2 regions of the Pantoea sp. SGAir0215 genome follow, and region 2 is predicted to be linked to the other one. Evidence: predicted binding sites of a transcription regulator. Region 2 holds the regulator's gene; the other holds the start of a gene.
What was found. Region 2 encodes Fur, which represses iron uptake genes when iron is present. Its sites were predicted from a motif close to ATAATAATGAGAACNACTATCAA; they were not measured.
Positions count from the first base shown of each region.

Region 1: a site for Fur is predicted at 3,558-3,580, ahead of efeU (iron uptake transporter permease EfeU). Genes of this name have one in related genera too.

Region 1 is NZ_CP028031.1:3,102,143-3,113,667, reverse strand. Features, by position in the region: gene putA (trifunctional transcriptional regulator/proline dehydrogenase/L-glutamate gamma-semialdehyde dehydrogenase) at 1-1,515, opposite strand, end outside; gene putP (sodium/proline symporter PutP) at 1,957-3,441, shown strand; gene efeU (iron uptake transporter permease EfeU) at 3,632-4,459, shown strand; gene efeO (iron uptake system protein EfeO) at 4,510-5,631, shown strand; gene efeB (iron uptake transporter deferrochelatase/peroxidase subunit) at 5,634-6,920, shown strand; gene phoH (phosphate starvation-inducible protein PhoH) at 7,499-8,287, shown strand; gene C1N64_RS14520 (acyl-CoA dehydrogenase family protein) at 8,367-9,569, opposite strand; gene C1N64_RS14515 (MFS transporter) at 9,562-11,016, opposite strand; gene C1N64_RS14510 (LLM class flavin-dependent oxidoreductase) at 11,213-11,525, opposite strand, start outside.
Region 2 is NZ_CP028031.1:1,807,334-1,818,858, forward strand. Features, by position in the region: gene nagE (N-acetylglucosamine-specific PTS transporter subunit IIBC) at 1-2,011, shown strand, start outside; gene glnS (glutamine--tRNA ligase) at 2,163-3,830, shown strand; gene C1N64_RS08540 (hypothetical protein) at 4,063-4,458, shown strand; gene fur (ferric iron uptake transcriptional regulator) at 4,518-4,961, opposite strand; gene fldA (flavodoxin FldA) at 5,299-5,829, opposite strand; gene ybfE (LexA regulated protein) at 5,961-6,236, opposite strand; gene ybfF (esterase) at 6,400-7,164, opposite strand; gene seqA (replication initiation negative regulator SeqA) at 7,415-7,966, shown strand; gene pgm (phosphoglucomutase (alpha-D-glucose-1,6-bisphosphate-dependent)) at 7,992-9,632, shown strand; gene kdpE (two-component system response regulator KdpE) at 9,672-10,346, opposite strand; gene C1N64_RS08580 (YbfA family protein) at 10,603-10,803, shown strand; gene C1N64_RS08585 (carboxymuconolactone decarboxylase family protein) at 11,185-11,525, opposite strand, start outside.

The sequences.
Region 1 (11,525 bases), 1.3 Mb from region 2:
CTCGTACTGACCCGGATAGTAGTTATTGCCTGCCAGCTGATAAATGGCGGCCAGGGTGTGCGCATTGTGCGTGGCAAACTGCGGATAGATCAGGTTCGGCACCGCCAGCAGCTTGCGCGCGCAGGCCAGGTACGAAATGTCGGTATACACTTTGCGCGTGTACACCGGATAGCCCTCCAGGCCTTCCATCTGGGCGCGTTTAATTTCGCTGTCCCAGTAAGCGCCTTTCACCAGACGAATCATCAAACGGCGGCGGCTACGTTGCGCCAGGTCGATCAGCTCATCAATAACAAACGGACAGCGCTTCATATAGGCCTGAATGACAAAGCCAATACCGTTCCAGCCCTCCAGTTCAGGCTCAAAACACAGCCTTTCGAGCATATCAAGAGAGAGTTCCAGGCGGTCGGCTTCTTCTGCATCAATATTAATGCCGATGTCGTAAGAGCGGGCCAGTAGCGTCAGCGACTTAAGCAGCGGATACAGCTCATCCATCACCCGGTCATACTGGGCACGGCTGTAGCGCGGGTGCAGGGCAGAGAGCTTAATTGAAATCCCCGGGCCTTCATAAATGCCGCGGCCATTGGAGGCTTTGCCAATCGCATGAATCGCCTGCTGATACGAAACCAGATAGGCTTTCGCATCGCTGGCGGTCAGGGCGGCTTCGCCCAGCATATCGTAAGAGTAACGGAAACCTTTCTCTTCAAGCTTACGGGCGTTAGCCAGTGCTTCGGCGATGGTTTCACCCGTCACGAACTGTTCACCCATCAGGCGCATCGCCATATCCACGCCTTTACGGATCAGCGGTTCACCACTCTTGCCAATGATCCGGTTGAGCGAGCGCGACAGATTCGCTTCGTTATGCGTTGAGACCAGGCGGCCGGTAAATAACAGGCCCCAGGTGGCGGCGTTAACAAACATGGACGGACTGCGGCCCAGATGCGACTGCCAGTTGCCGTTACTGATCTTGTCACGGATAAGCGCATCGCGCGTCGGCTTATCCGGAATACGCAGCAACGCTTCCGCCAGGCACATCAGCGCCACGCCTTCCTGTGAAGATAATGAAAACTCCTGAAGCAGACTTTGCACCATACCGGCGCGTCCGGTTGCCCCTTTTTGGTGCCTGAGCTTCTCGGCCAGGGTAAAGGCGAGCTGCCGGGTTTTTTCAGCCAGCGGAGCGGGAAGGCGGGCTTGCTCCAGCAACATGGGAACGGCATCGGTTTCCGGTCTACGCCAGGCGGCCGTCACGGCCGAACGGGCTACCGACTGCGGCAGGATGTGCTCTGCGAAGTCAAGGAACGGCTGAACCATCTCGTCCGCAGCGACCTCATCAGAAGCCGATTCGTTGAGCTGCAGGGGAATCTCTTCCACTGTTTCACCGGCTTCTAACTGCACGAGATAGTTAAAGATCGCTTGTTTAATCAGCCAGTGCGGCGTGCGATCCATTTTCTGTGCCGCCAGTTTAATGCGACTGCGGGTGGCTTCATCCAGCTTCACCCCCATGGTCGTTGTTCCCATGATTTCTGTTCCTTAAAACGTTTTTTACCAGAGCAAGGGCTGCACTATCACTCATGTTGCAACTTTGTGCAACCTTGTTAAATGTGACCTTGCTTCCATACTTTACCGCCGCTTTTACCATTAACATTTAAAAGCGGCACAAATCTTGCTGCAAGAAACTCGCCAATGTTGCAACCCCCTTCAATTTAAACAGGGTTGTGGTGGTAAAGGTGCAACTCAAGTGTGAGCGGGCGCAACCTGTGAACATTTAAAACAGAGAGAGAGGTGAAACTGATGTAACGGATGTGTTAAATGCATTGTGTAGAACGTGCCTTTACGGCAGGATACCGCGCCTTAAGGGAAACGGGACTTTTATCGATGCGGTAATACGCTGACGCTACCCCGTTCCGGTGGCGCAGGAAAAGATTTCTCTTAAGAGATCGGATAATAACGGAGAAACACATGACAGTAAGTACACCCATGCTGGTGACCTTTTTAATTTATATCCTCGGGATGGTGCTCATCGGTTTTATTGCCTGGCGCTCAACCAAAAACTTTGATGACTACATTCTGGGCGGTCGCAGCCTGGGCAGTGTGGTTACCGCGCTGTCAGCGGGTGCCTCTGACATGAGCGGCTGGCTGCTGATGGGCTTACCCGGTGCCATTTTTCTCTCCGGCATTTCAGAAAGCTGGATCGCCATTGGTCTGATTATTGGTGCCTGGCTTAACTGGAAAATTGTCGCGGGTCGTTTACGCGTCCAGACAGAACATCATGATAACGCCTTAACCTTGCCCGACTTTTTCACCAGCCGCTTTGAAGATCGCAGCAAAATTCTGCGTGTGATTTCTGCGGTCGTCATCCTGATGTTTTTCACCATTTACTGTGCTTCCGGTGTGGTTGCCGGTGCGCGCCTGTTTGAAAGCACCTTTGGAATGGACTACGCCACGGCCTTATGGGCCGGTGCGGCGGCGACCATTCTCTATACGCTGGTGGGCGGATTCCTGGCGGTAAGCTGGACAGATACGGTTCAGGCCAGCCTGATGATCTTCGCCCTGATCCTGACGCCGCTTATCGTCATCATGGCCGTCGGTGGTTTAAGCGATTCGCTGGCAGTCATTCAGGCTAAAAGCACGGAAAACCTGGATATGTTCAAAGGACTGAATGTGGTTGCGGTCCTGTCGCTACTGGGCTGGGGATTAGGTTATTTTGGCCAGCCCCATATTCTGGCCCGCTTTATGGCGGCGGATTCACACCGGTCAATTCGTACCGCGCGCCGTATTGGTATGGCCTGGATGATTTTGTGTCTGGCCGGCGCCGTCGCGGTTGGCTTCTTTGGTATCGCCTATTTCCAGAACAACCCGGGCGAGGCCGCTGGTGTAACTCAAAACGGCGAGCGTGTCTTCATTGAGCTGGCACGTATTCTGTTTAACCCCTGGATTGCCGGGATTCTGCTGTCAGCCATTTTAGCGGCCGTCATGTCGACACTCAGTTGCCAACTGCTGGTGTGCTCCAGCGCCCTGACCGAAGACCTGTATAAAGGCTTTTTGCGCAAAAATGCCAGCCAGAAAGAACTGGTCTGGGTCGGTCGCCTGATGGTGCTGCTGGTCGCGCTGATTGCCATCGCACTGGCCGCCAACCCTGAAAACCGGGTATTAGGCCTGGTCAGCTATGCATGGGCGGGCTTTGGTGCGGCGTTCGGGCCGGTTGTGTTGTTCGGCGTGTGCTGGAAACGTATGAACCGCAATGGCGCATTAGCGGGCATGGTTGTCGGTGCGGTGACCGTGGTGGTCTGGAAGCAGTATGGCTGGCTCGGTCTGTACGAAATCATTCCGGGCTTTATCCTGGCCAGTCTCGCCATCGTCGTCTTTAGCCTGGCGAGTCGCGCACCGTCAACCCAGGCGATGGCACGTTTCGATGCCGCTGAGGCCGAGTTCCAGACGAAGTAATCGCCTTCTTTTTTCCACCGCCTGCCCCCGTGAGGGCAGGCTTTTTTTTGCCCGTTATCTGGCACAGACAGTTACGAAATTATTTCGTTGTGGAACTTGTATTTTTTTGAGTGGTAATGATAATCGGTATCGTTCGTTTTTACGTAACTTTACGCGTCGTTGACGCCGGTTAACATTCAAGAGGTTGGCGATGTTTGTTCCGTTTCTCATTATGCTGCGCGAAGGGCTTGAAGCCGCGTTGATCGTCAGCCTGATCGCCAGTTATCTGAAGCGCACTCAGCGCACTCAGTGGTTTCCTGCGATGTGGGCGGGCGTCTTTATCGCCGCCGCACTCTGCCTTGGGCTGGGTATCTTTATCAACCAGACCACGGGTGAATTTCCGCAGAAACAGCAAGAGCTGTTTGAAGGTATTGTGGCGGTAATCGCGGTCGTTATCCTGACCTCGATGGTGTTCTGGATGCGCCGGGTCGCGCGCAATATCAAACGGGAACTTGAACACGCCGTCGACGAGGCATTGCATAAATCGGCCGGCGGCGGCCTGGCGCTGGTGATGATGGTGTTTCTGGCCGTCGCACGCGAAGGGCTGGAATCAGTGTTCTTTCTGCTGGCCGCGTTCACACAGGATGTCGGTTATGCGCCGCCGTTGGGTGCGGTGTTGGGGCTGGCCACGGCGGTGGTGCTGGGCATGCTGATCTACTGGGGCGGCCTGCGGCTCAACATGGCGCACTTTTTCCGCTGGACCAGCATGTTCATTCTGCTGGTGGCAGCGGGCCTGGCGGCAGGGGCTATTCGCGCTTTTCATGAGGCAGGGCTGTGGAATCATTTTCAGCAGGTGGCCTTTGATATGAGCCCGATCTTGTCCACGCATTCGCTGTTTGGCACAGTGCTGGAAGGCATGCTTGGCTATCAGGAAGCGCCCAGCGTCAGTGAAGTCGCTGTCTGGCTGCTCTATCTGATCCCCGCTTTATTATTGTTTGTTATGCCTGCACGCGCTGATACCTCAGCAGCTGCGCGCTAACGCGTTTACCCGGCGCGTCAGCCGCGCCTCTGACTGAACAGGGAAAAAATATGATGATGCGTTTTAACCGTAATGCGGTACTGGCTTCTCTGCTGGCGTTTTCTGGCTCTTCACTGGCTGCAGCCATTCCGCAGGTCAGCGTCACTGTGACGGACAAACAGTGTGAGCCCATGTCAGTTACGGTACAGGCCGGTAAAACTCAGTTTCTGATTAAAAATAACAGCCAAAAAGCGCTGGAATGGGAAATTCTCAAAGGCGTGATGGTGGTCGAAGAGCGCGAAAATATTGCGCCGGGCTTTAGCCAGAAACTGACGGCCAACCTGGAAGCCGGGGAATATGACATGACCTGTGGCCTGCTGACGAACCCGAAAGGCAAACTGATCGTGCAGGGCACCGGGAGCAAAAGTGCGCAACAAGGCAAACCCGAACTGATGCAACTGGCGGGCCCCATTAATGCCTATAAAGCCTATGTCACTGAGGAAGTGAGTCAGCTGGTATCCGGCACGCAGGCGTTTACGGATGCGGTGAAAGCCGGTGATGTGGCTAAAGCCAAAGCGTTATTTGCGCCCACCCGTCAGCACTACGAGCGCATTGAGCCGATCGCGGAGCTGTTTTCTGACCTTGATGGTCGTATTGATGCCCGCGAAGATGATTACGAGAAAAAAGCCGACGATCCGAAATTTACCGGCTTCCATCGTCTCGAAAAAGCCCTGTTTGCAGATAACACGACGAAAGACATGGCAGGCTATGCCGACCAGTTAAATCACGATGTGCATGACCTGCAACAACGCGTGAGTGAACTGGCATTTCCTCCGGCGAAAGTGGTGGGCGGAGCCGCCGGGCTGATTGAAGAGGTGGCTGCGACCAAAATCTCTGGCGAAGAGGATCGCTACAGCCGCACGGATCTGTGGGATTTCCGCGCGAATGTGGATGGCGCACAAAAAATTGTCACACTTTTACGTCCGGTACTGCAGCAGGCGAACCCACAGCTTTTAGCAAAAATAGACGCTAACTTCAGTAAAGTGGATGCGATTCTGGATAAATACCGCACGCAGCAAGGTTATGAATCCTATGAAAAACTGACCCAGGCTGACCGCACGGCGCTGAAAGGGCCGATCACCGCTCTGGCGGAAGATCTTTCCCTACTGCGTGGCACACTGGGCCTGAACTAATCATGGACAAGGATCAGGAATTACAGCACCCTGCGCGGCGGCGTTTATTAAAAGGGCTGGGCATGCTGGGCGGCGCGGCTGCGGTAGGCGCGGGCTGTCCGTTTCATGCCGGGGCTGCTGAGCAGCCCGACAGTTTTGCACCGGGCACGGTTACGCCGAACGCGCGTCAGCAACGACAGCCTTTCTATGGCGTGCATCAGGCGGGCATTATTACCCCACAGCAGGCCGCCATGATGCTGGTGGCGTTTGATGTGCTGACCAGCGACAGGCGTGAGCTGCAGCGGTTGTTTCAACTGCTGACACAGCGCATTGCGTTTTTAACGGCGGGCGGCAAGGCCCCCGCCGTGGTCAACCCACAGCTGCCACCGATGGATTCCGGTATCCTGGGGGCCGAGATTGCCCCCGATAATCTGACCATCACGGTGTCAGTCGGTAACGCGCTGTTTGACGGGCGTTTCGGTCTGGCTGCGCTCAAACCCGCGAAACTGCAGCCGATGACCCGGTTCCCTAATGATTCGCTGGATGCCAGTCAGTGCCATGGCGATCTGCTGTTGCAGATTTGCGCCAATACCCAGGACACGGTGATCCACGCGCTGCGCGATATCATCAAACATACGCCGGATCTGCTGGGCGTACGCTGGCGGCGGGAAGGCTTTATCTCCGATCATGCCGCGCGCAGCGCGGGCAAAGAAACGCCCATTAATCTGCTGGGCTTTAAAGACGGCACGGCAAATCCGGACACGCACAATCACGCCTTGATGGATAAGCTGCTCTGGGTCACCGAGGATCAGCACGAGCCAGCCTGGGCGCGGAATGGCAGCTATCAGGCGGTAAGGTTGATTCGCTTCCACGTGGAAATGTGGGATCGCACACCGTTGGGCGAACAGCAGACCATTTTCGGTCGCGAAAAGCTGAGCGGCGCGCCGCTGGGTATGAAAAATGAACATGACGTTCCCGATTACCGTAACGATCCGGATGGCCAGATAATTGCGCTGGATGCGCATATTCGTCTGGCAAACCCCCGTACGCCCGCCACGGAAAGCAGCCTGATGGTGCGCCGGGGATACAGTTATTCGTCCGGTGTTTCCGCTTCAGGTCAACTGGAGATGGGATTACTCTTCGTCTGCTATCAGCATGATTTGGAATTGGGTTTCCTTACCGTCCAGAACCGCTTAAATGGCGAAGCGCTGGAAGAGTATATACGTCCGTTTGGCGGCGGTTACTTTTTTGTCTTACCCGGCGTGGTGAATGAAAACCATTATTTAGGCCAGTCCTTACTGGAAAGTTGATTAAATTTTAGGCACGGCATTCTGTGTCTGACAGCGCAGCGTGCCGTGTTTTCATATTGCCGTTTTTTCCCCGTACGGCTTTTTTATCACCCCGTTTAACACGCCTTTTAACGTGACGTAAAATATACTAACCCTCTGTAATAAATACGTAATTTAATTTAAGTAAGGTCTTCGTTAACGGCCGGTTGAATATTTATTTTTCATGAAAGTGAAAATACTGTTGCAAAATACCAATAAGATGGTTCACTTTACTATGAAAGCGTAATCGGGCGTGTTGATGTCTCACACTGGAGTTCGCGCATGGATAGATGTTTTTACAGCCGTTCAGCAGTAAACAATATCGCACTCACCCGTGAGGGACGTTCTTCCTCAACCGCTTTTACATCTCAATGTGTTTTCTCTCTTCAACTTCACTCCTTTTTTACCGGTATACGGTCAGGCTGTTTTGCTGCCGGATATCAATCGTCATGGCCTGTCACGGCTCTAAAGGAAGCCAACTGAAACCTCTAAAGCGTTCACGTAATCGCAACGGGCGTATTGCCTGAAGCGGGAAATGAAACCAACTGTAAGGTGCCACTATGGGAAGACAGAAAGCAGTGATCAAAGCGCGTCGAGAAGCAAGACGAGTGCTTCGTAATGACTCACGCAGTCATCGTCAGCGTGAAGAAGAATCGGTCACTTCGCTGGTGCAAATGGGTGGGCTCGATGCAATTGGCATGGCACGCGATGTGCGTGACCGGGCGCCGATTGAAGCCCGAAATGAAGCTCAGGCGCATTATCTTAACGCCATAGAAACAAAACAGCTTATCTTCGCCACGGGCGAAGCGGGCTGCGGCAAAACCTGGATTAGTGCTGCGAAAGCAGCAGAGGCCCTGATTCATAAGGATATCGACAGGATTATCGTTACGCGCCCGGTGCTACAGGCGGATGAGGATCTGGGATTCCTTCCCGGTGATATCTCAGAGAAATTCGCCCCCTATTTCCGCCCGGTTTACGACATTCTGGTTAAACGTCTTGGCGCATCCTTTATGCAATATTGTCTGCGTCCGGAAATCGGCAAAGTGGAAATTGCGCCTTTTGCCTATATGCGCGGCCGCACCTTTGAAAATGCGGTAGTGATTCTGGACGAAGCGCAGAACGTGACGGCTGCGCAGATGAAAATGTTCCTGACCCGCCTTGGCGAAAATGTCACGGTGATTGTTAACGGCGATATTACCCAGTGCGATTTGCCCGCTGGGGTGCCTTCCGGTCTCGCAGACGCGCTGGCGCGTTTCGAAGAGGACGAGATGGTTGGCATTGTCCGTTTCGGCAAAGAGGATTGTGTGCGTTCCGCGCTGTGTCAGCGCACTCTGCACGCGTACAGCTAGCGTTCGATTGAGTCATGTAGCGACCAAACCCGGCTCCGGCCGGGTTTTTTTGTGTCTGAGATTCGCCGCCTGGCCGCGATCATTCACCGCTGCCGATCTGCCAGATAAAGGTCGGATCGCGCCGGTTCACTTCCCAGTCGCCGACATTTCGGCTCTTGTAGATCACCGGATTGTGGGACGCGATGGTTCGGGCATTGCGCCAGTGCCTGTCCAGCGCGTTTATCACCCGCGTATCTGACGCGCCCAGCGCATTAAATAACTCGCTGGCCGCGCGGGTAATCCATTCAACGGCGACGACCTGCGCTTTGGCGGCCTCCACTTCGGCCTGCACGTTGGCGGCGTGAATCAGGCTTTCTGCTTGCCCTTGTTGGTGCGCATCAAACGCAAGCTGGAGCGACGGCGTGGCCTGCTGCACGGCGGCATCTGTCGCCCAGACCCAACTGCTTATCTGGCCGACAACCTGCAACACCTGCACATCCTGTTTGACCTGGCGGGCATTACCGTGGCTGTAAATGCGTTTTCGTTGTGCAACGCTCCGGGACACATCCCGCACAATAGCGCGACCAATGCCGGCCAGCGTCGCGAGTAAGACATGCTGATAAAAAGCCGTCTGATAGCGAAAGCGTTCACTAAAGTCATACACATGCGCAGGCTCCACGTGCGCCTCGCGAAAGCGCGTAGTGCCGCTACCGGTCAGGCGTTGCCCAAATCCATCCCAGTCATCGTCCCGCTCAACGCTGTCCTGATGAGTGCTCACTACCGCAATCACGTCGCGCTGGTTATCGGTGCGCTTAGCGTACACATCAATCCAGTCGGCATAGAGTGTGCCGGTGCTGTAAAACTTTTCGCCCGTCAGTTGCCAACCGTGCCCGGTAGGGGAAACGGTGGTATTCACGTCTCCCAGCCTGACGCTGCCCGTTTCACTCCAGCCACTGCCGACGATGTCGCCATCAACAAAGCGGCGAAACCAGCGTTGACGGCCTTCGCTGTCAGGCTGATTGAGGCGATCCTCGACAAAGGCCATATGGGCACGCAGAGCCTTAGGCAGATTGGAATCCGCTTCTGCCAGCTCGGTGAGCAAACGAAAAAGCTGCGGCAGCGAGGCTCCCAGGCCGCCATTAGCCGTTGGGATACGCAGCGTGCCAAAGCCCGCCGCCTTAAGCCAGTTTATCGGCTCATGCAACAGTGTCCGGTCGCGTTCGCGTGCAGCGGCCCCGTCGGCGATGCGGGCAAAAACAGGACGAAAGCGTTCTGCCAGATGGGTGTAATCAGGTTCAGACATGGTGTTCTCCTTGAGCTGACGGGTCATCAATATCGTGGCGAGTCGGTTCAAAGCGCACCACAAGCAGGAAAATGATGGGGATGAGAGCGGCCAGTGACACGATCCAGAACAGGTTGGTGCCATAAGCCGCCTGCAATATCGGCAGAATGAACAGCGCCAGTGCGCTTCCTGCACCAGAGATCGAACGGCTAAACCCGACGCCGGTGGCGCGAATAGATGTGGGATAGGCGAGGGCGGGATAGATCATTAACTGCGCACCGGGTCCGAACCCTTCGGCAAACAGCCACACTCCCAGCAGCAGAATGGCAAAGACCACACCGTAAGTGGCTTCAGGATGCCCGATCAAGGCCAGTGAAATCAGGGCGATAAACTGTAGCGCAAACCCCGCGATGGCCACATGACGAGAGGGAAATTTCCAGGCCAGTCGCATGCCCAGCAGGCCGCCGGTAAAGGCGAACAGCGCATTAAGTCCCAGTGAGGCGGCAATGGTTTCGAACACGCCCGCGCCCAGAAACTGCGCCAGAATCGAGGGGAGGAAAAATGCGATAGCCGTATATTCAAAAGCGATACAGGCGTTCATCACCGCTGCCACGATAGTGCGTTCGCGATATGGCTTCTGGAACAGCACGCGGAAACTGACCGCCGGTGCGACAGGCTCGATGGCAGAGGACTTATCTTCATGTGCCTGGATGCCATAAGACTCACGCAGAATACGGACGGCACCGCGTAAATCTCCCTGATTAGCCGCCCATAAAGGCGATTCATTCATAAACTTGCTGCGCACGGCAATAATCAGCAGGGCAGGCACGGCACCAAACAACAGCGATGCCCGCCACAGCCAGTCAATGTGCTGGGCTGGCAACAGGAAGTAGAGGGCGAAGATGATGAAAAAGCAGACCGACGAGGCGGCATACCACATCGGGCACCAGGCCGCCAGTCGCGCAGCTTTGTTGCCTTTACCCGAAAACTTCGAGAATTCGGCCAGATAGGCCATGGCCACAGGCAAATCCATTCCCACACCAATGCCCATCAAAAAGCGCGCCCCGATCAGTACCCAGACATTCGGAGCCAGACCGGCAGCGAGGGCAGAAACGACGAAAAAAAGCATGTCTGCCATAAACACCGAATAGCGACCGTATTTATCGGTCAGCCAGCCGCCAGCCAGGTTGCCCACAATGGTGCCGATCATAATGGAGGAGGTGACCAGCCCGGTTAAGGTTGGCGTTAAGCTAAACGTCTTAACGACATCATCGATGCCGTAGGACAGCGTCGTGAGGTCATAGGCATCCAGAAAAACGCCGCCCAGCGCCAGAAACACGATCCAGCGCGCATAGCTGTTTTTGTCACTTTGCGTATTGATCAGTCGGGCCACATCGTTGACGGAGCGAACCGGTGTGGAAGGCGGCGAGGGGATCGCCACATCATCATCGATATTGAGAGTGCTCATGTTATCCTCGTTATTGTCTGTACAGGTGCTGCCTTTATAAGCAGTGCATACGCAGTAAACAAACAAGAAAAAGTGATAAGGAATGCTTTAATTTCAATAAGTTATTTTTTATTCTCAGGCATGAAAAAGACCGGAAACGTGGGCACGCTTCCGGTATGGGTTGGGTGAATCAGGCTAACGAAGCCGTCTCGTTATGTTATGAGGCTTCAGCAGGGACGATCAGGCCCGCTGACGAGGGCGTGCGTCGGTAGCTGGCACCAGGATGAGGATGAGTAAGGCGATCGCCCAGCCCAAAAAGCTTCTCCCGTAACGTGCCGGGCTGGTAATCCTGCTTATATACGCCGCGTTTTTGCAGTTCCGGCACCAGCAGGTTCACGACGTCAGCAAAGGTTTCATGGGTAACGGCATAAGCCAGATTAAAACCGTCAACGTCTGTTTCCTCCACCCAGCTCTGCAGTTCATCTGCCACGGTTTCGGTGCTGCCCACCAGCAACGGCCCAAAGCCGCCA
Region 2 (11,525 bases):
GGGGCGGGCCCTGATGGTGCCGGTCGCTACGCTGCCCGCAGCAGCAATTTTAATGGGAATAGGGTACTGGATCGATCCTGACAGCTGGGGTGCAGGCAATGCCTTTGCCGCGTTGTTAATTAAATCCGGTGGCGCGATCATCGAAAATATGTCGGTGCTGTTCGCCATTGGCGTTGCATACGGCATGTCAAAAGATAAAGACGGTGCGGCTGCACTGACCGGCTTTGTGGGCTTCCTGGTCGTCACTACGCTGTGTTCACCGGCTGCTGTAGCCATGATCCAGAAAATCCCGGTGGCGGACGTGCCGGCGGCGTTTGGAAAAATCAGCAACCAGTTTGTCGGTATTCTGGTAGGCGTGCTGTCCGCAGAAGTCTATAACCGTTTTAGCCATGTAGAACTGCCCAAAGCGTTCTCATTCTTTAGCGGGCGTCGGCTGGTGCCTATTCTGGTGTCCTTCCTGATGATTCTGGTGGCATTTATCCTAATGTACATCTGGCCTGTCATCTTTAATGGTCTGGTGAGCTTTGGTGAGCATATTCAGAAACTGGGATCGGTTGGTGCGGGTGTTTACGCCTTCTTTAACCGTTTGCTTATTCCGGTTGGCTTACATCATGCGCTGAACTCCGTTTTCTGGTTCGACGTAGCAGGCATTAACGATATCCCTAAATTCCTCGGCGGTGCGCAGTCACTGGCAAATGGCACTGCTATCCCGGGCATCACTGGCCGCTATCAGGCGGGTTTCTTCCCAATTATGATGTTCGGTTTGCCGGGCGCGGCGCTGGCAATTTACCATTGCGCTCGCCCTGAAAACCGGGCAAAAGTGGGCGGTATCATGCTGGCGGCCGCTTTCGCAGCATTCTTTACCGGTATCACCGAACCGCTGGAATTCTCCTTTATGTTCGTGGCACCGGTACTGTATGTCATCCATGCTGTACTGACCGGCATCTCGGTCTTTATCGCTGCCAGCATGCACTGGATTGCCGGCTTTGGCTTCAGTGCGGGATTAGTGGATATGGTGCTCTCTACCCGTAATCCCCTGGCGACGCACTGGTACATGCTGATTCCGCAGGGCCTGGTGTTCTTCGTGATTTATTATCTGGTCTTCCGCTTTACCATCAAAAAATTCAACCTGATGACCCCAGGTCGTGAACTGGCGGTAGCGGGGGATGAAGCGGACGGTTATGACGTGAACGTTGATACCACTGATAATGGTGAAAGCGCCACGGAATCACTGGCACGCCGCTACATCGGCGCGGTGGGCGGTTCAGACAACCTTACCGCCATTGATGCCTGTATTACCCGTTTACGTCTGAACGTGAAAGATGCGGGCCAGGTTAACGAAGGTGTGGCAAAACGGCTGGGCGCGTCGGGTGTGATTCGCCTCAACAAGCAAAGTGTCCAGATTATCGTGGGTACCCAGGCGGAAAGTATCGCCACGGCCATGAAAAAAGTGCTGGTGAAAGGCCCGGTTGCTGGCGCAGCCAGCAGTGGCAGTGCGCCAGCCCCCGCTAACGAGGCCAAACCCCAGGCCGTCCTGAACAGTGAAAAACGCGTTATCGCAACGCTGGTGGCCCCGGTGAGCGGTGAGGTTATCGCACTGGATGCGGTGCCGGATGAGGCTTTCGCCAGTAAAGCCGTGGGTGATGGCGTGGCGATTAAGCCGAGCGATAAGCGCGTCGTTGCGCCTGTTGCCGGTACGGTGGTGAAAATTTTCAACACGAACCATGCTTTCTGTCTGGAAAGTGAAAACGGGGTAGAGATCGTCGTGCACATGGGGCTGGATACCGTGGCGCTGGACGGTCAGGGCTTTACCCGTTTAGTGGAAGAGGGTGCACAGGTCACAGCAGGCCAGCCGGTGCTGGAGATGGATCTGGACTATCTTAACGCCCATGCCCGCTCAATGATCAGTCCGGTGGTGGTGAGCAATATTGAAGACTTCGCCGGTTTAACGCTGCTGACGCAGGGCCAGGTCATCGCCGGTGAAACCCCGCTGTATGAAGTAAAAGGCTAATTCCCTGTATCCTCAACAAAAGGCAGGAAGCGATTCCTGCCTTTTTTATTTTAATCGCCCAACAAACGGTTGTTTCTCTGCAACGCTTTGTGGATCATACCCGGATATTACGTGGTATAAACCACCCATTCTATGCGTTGAGGATTTTGAGATGAGTGAGGCTGAAGCCCGCCCAACGAACTTTATTCGTCAGATTATTGACGAGGATTTGGCGAGCGGTAAGCACAGCAGTGTGCATACCCGTTTTCCGCCAGAGCCAAATGGTTATCTGCATATCGGCCATGCTAAATCAATCTGCCTGAATTTCGGTATTGCACAAGATTATCAGGGCGAGTGCAATCTGCGTTTTGACGATACCAATCCGGTCAAAGAGGATATGGAGTTCGTCGAATCCATTAAGCGTGACGTGCAGTGGCTGGGTTTTACCTGGAGCGGCGAGGTTCGTTATTCATCTGACTATTTCGACCAGCTTTATCACTATGCCGTTGAACTGATCAACAAAGGCCTGGCCTACGTTGATGAACTGACGCCAGACGAAATTCGTGAATACCGCGGTACCTTAACGGCACCGGGTAAAAACAGCCCTTACCGCGACCGCAGTGTGGAAGAGAACCTCGCGCTGTTTGAAAAAATGCGCAATGGCGAGTTCGCAGAGGGCAAAGCCTGTCTGCGCGCGAAAATCGACATGGCTTCCAGCTTTATCGTCATGCGCGATCCGGTGCTGTACCGCATCAAGTTTGCCGAGCATCATCAAACCGGCAATAAGTGGTGCATCTACCCGATGTACGATTTCACCCACTGCATTTCGGATGCGCTGGAAGGCATTACGCACTCCCTTTGCACGCTGGAATTCCAGGACAACCGCCGCCTGTATGACTGGGTGCTGGATAACATTACTATTCCTGTTCATCCGCGTCAGTATGAGTTTTCGCGCCTGAATCTGGAGTATGCGGTGATGTCAAAACGCAAACTGACGCAGTTGGTCAGCGAGAAGCATGTTGAAGGCTGGGACGATCCGCGCATGTTAACCGTGTCGGGTTTGCGTCGTCGTGGTTACACCGCGGCCTCCATTCGTGAGTTCTGCCGCCGCATTGGTATCACGAAGCAGGACAACATCGTTGAAATGGCTTCGCTGGAATCCTGTATCCGCGACGATCTTAATGAAAATGCGCCGCGGGCGATGGCGGTGCTGGATCCGGTGAAAATTGTGCTGGAAAACCTGCCTGCCGGGCACAATGAAGTGCTCAGCATGCCAAATCATCCTAACAAACCGGAAATGGGCACACGCGATGTTCCCTTTAGCCGCGAAATCTGGATCGATCGTGCCGACTTCCGCGAAGAGGCGAATAAGCAATATAAGCGCCTGGTGCTGGGTAAAGAAGTGCGTCTGCGTAATGCCTATGTCATCCGTGCGGAACGGACCGCGAAAGATGAAGAAGGCAATATCACCTGCATCTACTGCACCTGTGACGTCGATACGCTGAGCAAAGATCCTGCTGATGGCCGTAAAGTCAAAGGGGTTATCCACTGGGTCTCAGCTGAACATGCACTACCGGCAGAATTCCGTCTGTATGACCGTCTGTTCAGCGTCCCGAATCCGGGTGCGGCGGATGATTTTCTGACGACAATCAATCCGGATTCGCTGGCGATTAAACACGGCTTCGTTGAACCCGGTCTGCGTGACGCAGAAGCCAGTGCGCCTTATCAGTTCGAACGTGAAGGCTATTTCTGCGCTGACAGTGTGTATTCAACACCGTCGCAGTTAGTGTTTAACCGTACTGTTGGTCTGCGCGATACCTGGGCGAAAAACGGCGAATAATTTACGCCGCATGGTCATCAGATGATCGGTAAAGGGCGAGCAATCGCCCTTTTTTATTGGGTGGATTTTTTTTAGCGCCGACATTTGTCCTGAACCCGTTTAATTCGATTAATTTTACTTCTGTGGAATCGCTCTCAGTTTAATTTTTTTAATAACTTTCCCGGTGTGAATTATTTTTTTTCAGGTACGCTAACCCTCTGTAGTCTTTGTTTGCGGGTTAAAAAGGAAAAAAATGACAGTTTTCGCACAGGAAGCCAAACACAGCGTTGTCGTCTTACATCAACTCATTGAACATATTTTTAACCACAGCCGTGACAGTGGTGACAGCTTTCATCTGCTGCTTTCTCATTTTCATCCTGACTTCCAGATGGTCACGCCACAGGGCAAGATGCTGAACCTCAATGAGGTTGAAGAACTCTTTCGCCGCTTACAGGGCGCACGGGAAGGGATGCGCATCGCGACCAGCGAACATGTGATCCTGTCAGAGCACGCTAACGAGGTCACCATTCAGTATCGGGAAGTGCAGATGATGAATGGGGAAAATAAAAGCCGCATTTCCGTTGCGATTCTGGACTGCTCCACCTCGGTGCCCCGCTGGCGCTACCTGCAGGAAACGCTGGTGGCGTGACTGACAGGCACAAAAAAGCCGATGCAGGCATCGGCTTTTTCTTTACCCTCTGACAAACGTTACTTGTCGTGCAGTGTTTCGTCTTCGCGGCAATCGCCCAGGGCACAGTGACCATACAGGTACAGGCTGTGGTTGGTGAGCTTAATACCGTGACGGGTCGCGATATCACGCTGACGCGTTTCAATAGACTCATCACTAAATTCAATGACTTTACCGCAATCCAGACAGATCAGGTGATCGTGATGGTGCTGCTGCGTCAGCTCAAACACCGATTTACCGCCTTCAAAGTTGTGGCGGGTCACAATGCCGGCATCGTCGAACTGGTTCAGTACACGGTAAACCGTGGCCAGTCCAATCTCTTCGCCCATATCAATCAGGCGTTTATACAGATCTTCCGCGCTGACGTGATGGCATGCAGGTTCCTGAAGCACTTCCAGAATTTTGAGTCTGGGCAGGGTGACTTTCAGGCCAGCCTTCTTTAATGCGGTGTTGTTGTCAGTCATGCGGATATTGTCCTGTTACTTTGGTCACTCTTGTGGCATGTAGCCTGTATGTCGATCGACCGCCATTCTCATTTGCGTCTCATTATAGAACTGATGCGCTGAAATGAAAACCGATGCTGCCTGCGATGAAACCGTGGCGATGTTCGCGGTACAAAGCATGGAGGGCGGGCTGGCTACCATTTCGCGTTGTATCATCTCAATTCCAGGGAAATAAGCAGATGATCGATGCGGGTATTCTACAGACTAAATGCGGAAAGTTACAAAAATGTAGCTATTATTTTTATAGGAAAAGCCATTGATGCAGTGTGGACCAGCGCCCACACTGCGCTCACGGCTATCAGGCTTCGATAATTTCTTTGAGTTGCAGTTCATCGAAGATCTGCTTAACCCACTTGTCGACGCGTTCGTTCGTCAGTTCTGGCTGGCGATCTTCATCAATCGCCAGGCCCAGGAAGTGGTTATCGTCTGCCAGACCTTTTGAGGCCTCGAAGTGGTAACCCTCGGTTGGCCAGTGGCCCACGATAATGGCACCGTTAGGTTCGATGATGTCACGAATGGTGCCCATCGCGTCACAGAAGTACTCGGCGTAGTCTTCCTGATCGCCACAACCGAACAGCGCCACCAGCTTACCGTTGAAGTCGATCTCTTCCAGCGTCGGGAAAAAGTCATCCCAGTCGCACTGTGCTTCACCATAGTACCAGGTCGGAATACCCAGCAGCAGGATGTCAAAGGCTTCCAGATCTTCTTTAGTGCTTTTCGCGATGTCGTGAACCTCTGCAACGTCTTTGCCCAGTTGTTTCTGGATCATTTTTGCAATGTTTTCGGTGTTACCGGTATCGCTGCCAAAGAAGATGCCTACGATTGCCATGGGTAAAATAACCTCTTAAATCCTGATGATAGAATGAATGCCTGAGCATATTCAGCAAATGATAGCAGACCACGCAAAAGGGCGGAACTTGTAAAGCCGCGACATTTGTTTCTGTGTGCGGTTTGCGTGCGTTAGTCCAGTTTGAGTTGCGCCAGCAGCATTTGTTCAATTAATTCACTGCGGCTGAGATTACGCTGTTCAGCCAGCGTATTAAGCGCTTCTACCGCCTGGCTGTTCATTTTGAGTTCGACACGGCGAAGCCCGCGCCCTTTGTCACGTTTCAGTTGATTGCGTTTATTGATACGCAGCTGTTCATCACGCGTAAGCGGACTGGTTTTAGGGCGACCAGGGCGACGCTCGTTAGCGAACAGATCGAGCGTCGTGCGGTCAGTGTTTTCTTTTGCCATGGCTTAGTACAACTGAATGGGCGCACACGGATCGTTCCGCTGCGCAGATTAAATTACTGGCTTTTACCGTGGATACGCGCCCACGGCAAAAATTTAGCGCGCCATCATACTCCAGGCTAACCATGGACGCCAATCCTAAACTTTTACAGCCAGTTAAGCGGATTTATCGTGCAAAAAAGCGGCGAATGCTGCGTAAAACAGCATCAGGTTTTTCGGCGTGGACCCAGTGACCTGCACCGCCAATCACGTGCGCCTGCGCGGCGGGAAACTGTTGCAGTATCGCGTCACGGTACTGATTGTCCAGATAAGGGGAGTCACCACCGCGAATGAACAACGCCGGGTGCGGCCACACGGGCACCGTTTCCCAGCCGGTGATATGCGCATAGTTGTCCCAGAGCGCTGGAACGTTAAAGCGCCATTCACCGCTACTGAACGATTTCAGGATGAACTGAATCACACCTTCTTCATTAAGATGCTGACGCATAATTTCGGCCGCCTCACTGCGCAGCGTCACGCCCGCGTCGGTGACGGCTCGGATCGCGGCAAAAATTTCGTCGTGGCGGCGCGTCTGATAGTCGACGGGCGCAATGTCGATCATCACCATCTGTTCTATCCGCTCAGGGGCCAGGGCGCTCATCGTCATGGCAATTTTACCGCCCATGGAGTGACCAATGACGGAAAGGCGCTCAATGCCCTGCGCATCAAGCGTGTCCAGCATATCCTGGGCCATAACCTGGTAGGTCATCTCGTCAGCGCGCGGAGATAAGCCATGATTACGCACATCAACCTGGATAAGCGGATGGTCATCTTTCAGACCGCGCGCCAGAACGCCGAGGTTATCAAGACTGCCAAACAAACCGTGAATGAGCAGAACGGGTGTGGAATCAGCAGAAGATTGTTCAGTTTGCAGACGGGCATTCAAAATCATAGCAAAGTTCTTAAGTGTGAGACCTGCGCTTAGGTTATCATGGTTTCACCTTTTCAGGTGCGCTGCTTCCGGTGGCATTAGGACATATTCTGACTTTTGCCCCTAAACCGTTTGAATGCTATCAGCCTGTCTGAATTTAACTTTATAATCTTCATGTTAGAACCTGCACACGGCCTGAAACCCCGGTGTTTACCTCTGGATTTTCAGAAAATCGCGGGTTCTGTCGTGAGTCAAAACCGTACGGAATAAGATGAAAACGATCGAAGTTGACGAAGAGCTCTACCGTTATATTGCCAGCCACACGCAACATATTGGCGAAAGCGCATCCGATATTCTGCGCCGTATGCTGAAGTTTACTGCGGGTCAGACAGCCACCGCGACCGAAACACAGCCTGTTGCCGCCTCGCAGCCGTCTAAAACGGCACAGTCGGCAGGGAATGAGTCACGCCCTCAGGATCGTGTTCGTGCGGTGCGCGAGTTGCTGCTTTCTGATGAATATGCAGAGCAGAAGCGGGCGGTAAATCGCTTTATGCTAATCTTGTCAACGCTCTATCGTCTGGATACGGCCGCGTTTGCTGAGGCGACCACCTCCATGCAGGGCCGTACGCGCATCTATTTTGCAGGCGATGAGCACACGCTGCTGCAAAGCGGCACCCATACCAAGCCGAAGCATGTGCCCGGCACGCCGTACTGGGTCATTACGAATACCAATACCGGTCGTAAACGCAGCATGATCGAACACATTATGCTGTCGATGCAGTTCCCATCGGAACTGGCTGAGAAAGTTTGCGGCACCATTTAAACTGAAGCGTCAGGGAGAAGCGCCAATGGCCAATCACCCCCGTGCCGGGCAGCCTGCCCAGCAGAGCGATTTGATTAACGTTGCACAATTAACTTCACAATATTATGTCCTGCAGCCCGATGTGGCGAATCCAGAACATGCGGTGAAATTTGGCACATCAGGCCATCGCGGTAGCGCAGGACGTCACAGCTTTAACGAAAAGCACATTCTGGCGATTGCGCAGGCGATTGCGGAAGAGCGTAAAAAGAACGGTATTACCGGCCCGTGCTATGTGGGTAAAGATACGCACGCGCTGTCTGAGCCCGCGCTGCTGTCCGTGCTGTCCGTGCTGACCGCAAACGGGGTTGATGTGATCGTTCAGCAGGATAACGGTTATACGCCAACGCCTGCGATTTCGAACGCTATCCTTGAACATAACAAATCCGGCGGCCCACTGGCGGATGGCATTGTGATTACGCCGTCGCACAATCCCCCGGAAGATGGCGGCATTAAATACAATCCGCCAAACGGTGGGCCGGCAGATACCAACGTTACCAAAGTGGTGGAAGACCGCGCGAATCAGCTGTTGAAAGACGGCCTTAAAGACGTTAAACGTCTGTCACTGGATCAGGCCTGGGCCAGCGGCCACATCCATGAAAAAGATCTGATTCAGCCTTACGTGGAAGGTCTGTCACAGATCATCGATATTCCTGCGATTCAGAAAGCGGGCCTGAAGATTGGTGTCGATCCGCTTGGCGGTTCCGGGATCGCTTACTGGCAGCGTATCGCTGAGCACTACAAGCTGGATCTGACGCTGGTGAATGACGCTGTCGACCAGACTTTCCGCTTTATGCACCTGGACAAAGATGGTGTGGTGCGCATGGACTGTTCGTCCGAATGCGCCATGGCGGGGCTGCTGGCCTACAAAGACAAATTCGATCTGGCCTTCGGAAACGATCCGGATTATGACCGTCACGGCATTGTTACCCCTGCCGGGCTCATGAATCCAAACCATTATCTGGCCGTTGCGATCAACTATTTGTTCCAGCACCGTCCGCAGTGGGGTCAGGACGTTGCCGTGGGTAAAACCCTCGTGTCCAGTGCGATGATTGACCGGGTCGTGGACGATATTGGCCGCAAGCTGGTAGAAGTCCCGGTGGGCTTTAAATGGTTCGTGGATGGCCTGTTTGATGGCAGCTTTGGTTTTGGCGGCGAAGAAAGTGCGGGCGCGTCATTCCTGCGCTTCGACGGCACACCCTGGTCAACCGATAAAGACGGGATCATCCTGTGTCTGCTGGCGGCAGAAATTACGGCCGTAACGGGCAAGAACCCGCAGCAGCACTATGACGAACTGGCTGCACGCTTCGGTGCGCCAAGCTACAACCGTCTGCAGGCACCGGCAACATCGGCGCAGAAAGCCGCATTGTCGAAGCTGTCACCTGAAATGGTTAGTGCAGATACGCTGGCGGGCGATCCGATTACCGCGCGCTTAACGGCCGCTCCCGGTAACGGCGCGTCTATCGGTGGACTGAAAGTCATGACGGAAAACGGCTGGTTCGCTGCGCGTCCATCGGGCACCGAAGACGCGTATAAGATCTACTGTGAAAGCTTCCTGGGCGCAGAGCACCGTGCGCAGATCGAGAAAGAAGCCGTCGAGATTGTCAGTGAAGTGCTGAAAAACGCCTGATAAATCTGTTAAATAAAAAAAGCGCCGCTGGCGCTTTTTTTATGGCATGAACCGGTAGCCGATACCGGTTTCCGTCAGCAGGTGAACGGGTTGGGTCGGATTGGCTTCAAGCTTTTGCCGCAGATGGCCCATATAAATGCGCAGATAATGGCTGTGTTCGACAGCATTGGGTCCCCAGACCTGATTCAGCAGCTGACGCTGCGTCAGAACTTTCCCCGCGTTATTCAGTAATGTGGTCAGCAAACGAAACTCGATGGGCGTAAGGTGAACCTCTTCGCCCGCGCGCAGCACACGGCGTGCGGCAATATCGACGACCACGTCGGCGAAGCTGACCTTCGGATCGGGGTGCTTCCCGGCATGACGCCGCAGGGCGACCCGAACACGCGCCAGCAGTTCACCAATCCCAAAAGGTTTAGTCAGGTAATCATCGGCACCAGCATCCAGTGCGTCAATTTTGTCCTGCTCGTCAGTACGGGCAGAGAGAACAATAACCGGCAGCGTGCTCCACTGGCGGAGTTCACCAATAAACGTCTTGCCGTCGCCATCAGGTAAACCCAGATCAAGGATGACTAAATCGGGCTTTCGCGTGGCGGCTTCGATCAGCCCACGTTGCAGCGTCTCAGCATCGAAAACCTTCAGGCCTTCACTTTCCAGCGCGAGGCGCACGAAGCGGCGAATTTCTTTCTCATCTTCAATGATTAAAACCGTGGTCACACCAATCCTGCCATTGCCTGAAAAGGGAAAACACACTGTATCAACTTTTCTGGCGTTCGTCCGTGTTGCCATGAAATCCGTTGAAGGATCACCTCTGTAACTCATAATTAACCTGGGTATAACGGCCAGGTAAACTTACCCGTGCAGAACAAAAAAGACGCAAATTTAGTGGTCAGATGAGTAGTAAAATCATCCAACCCGGCGTAATATTAGACACAGATCACATTTATGACGTTTTTTTACTCAGGAGGCTGCTATGTACCGCACCTATCCACTTCACAAAATTATTTTGCGCCGAACGCTGGTCATCCTGTCAGGTCTGCTCGCTCTGCCAGTTATGCTGTTTCGTCAGGATCGGGCGCGCTTCTACAGCTACCTGCATCGGATGTGGTGCAAAACCAGCGCCAAACCGGTCTGGCTGGCGCAGTCTGAAGCAGCGGCGGGTATTTTCTGGTAAGTCCCTGCTGTGCGGTTGATTTTACGCCGCGCAGGCAGGGGGACAAATCCCGACAGAGGGGATTGCCAGCGTTTTCAGACGTGCTTATCTGTTTCCACCTGCAGTGTGCTGTGGCCCGGTATTAAGGGCGACACAGCGCCTCTTTTTTCCCTGTTCGTTCCGTCACGCAGCTTAGTTGCGCCTTAGCTTTGCGCCAGTGAAGCAGGAAACCTTCCCAGTGTCCGCGTAAGCCGCCCCGTTCGCCAGTGCCCATTCACGGGCATCCTTTCCTTGTTATCTGATCCGTAGCCCCGACATGGCAGCCCCGACGGGCACCGCACCTTACGCGCTTCAGAACCCGCTGCAATATCGCCCACAGGCAGAAGCACTGACGGCAGACCGCTAGCGTTTAGGCACCGGCGGGGCAAACTGCAGCGCGCCTGCGATACGGTTCCAGGCATTGATCGCGGCAACAGCCGAGGTAAGAAACGCGATTTCCTGTTTATCGAAGACGCGGCTGACCTCAGCATACACCGCATCAGAAACCGGCTGCTGCGCCATTAAGGTCAGGGCCTCTGTCCAGGCCAGCGCCGCACATTCCCGCTCCGAATAGATACCGGTTTCGCGCCATACGGCGACCAGATCCATTTTTACCGGGCTCAAATCGGTCTTACGCGCCAGATTGAGATGGTACTGGAGGCAAAAAGCGCACGCATTCAGCTGTGAAGCGCGCAGTTTGATCA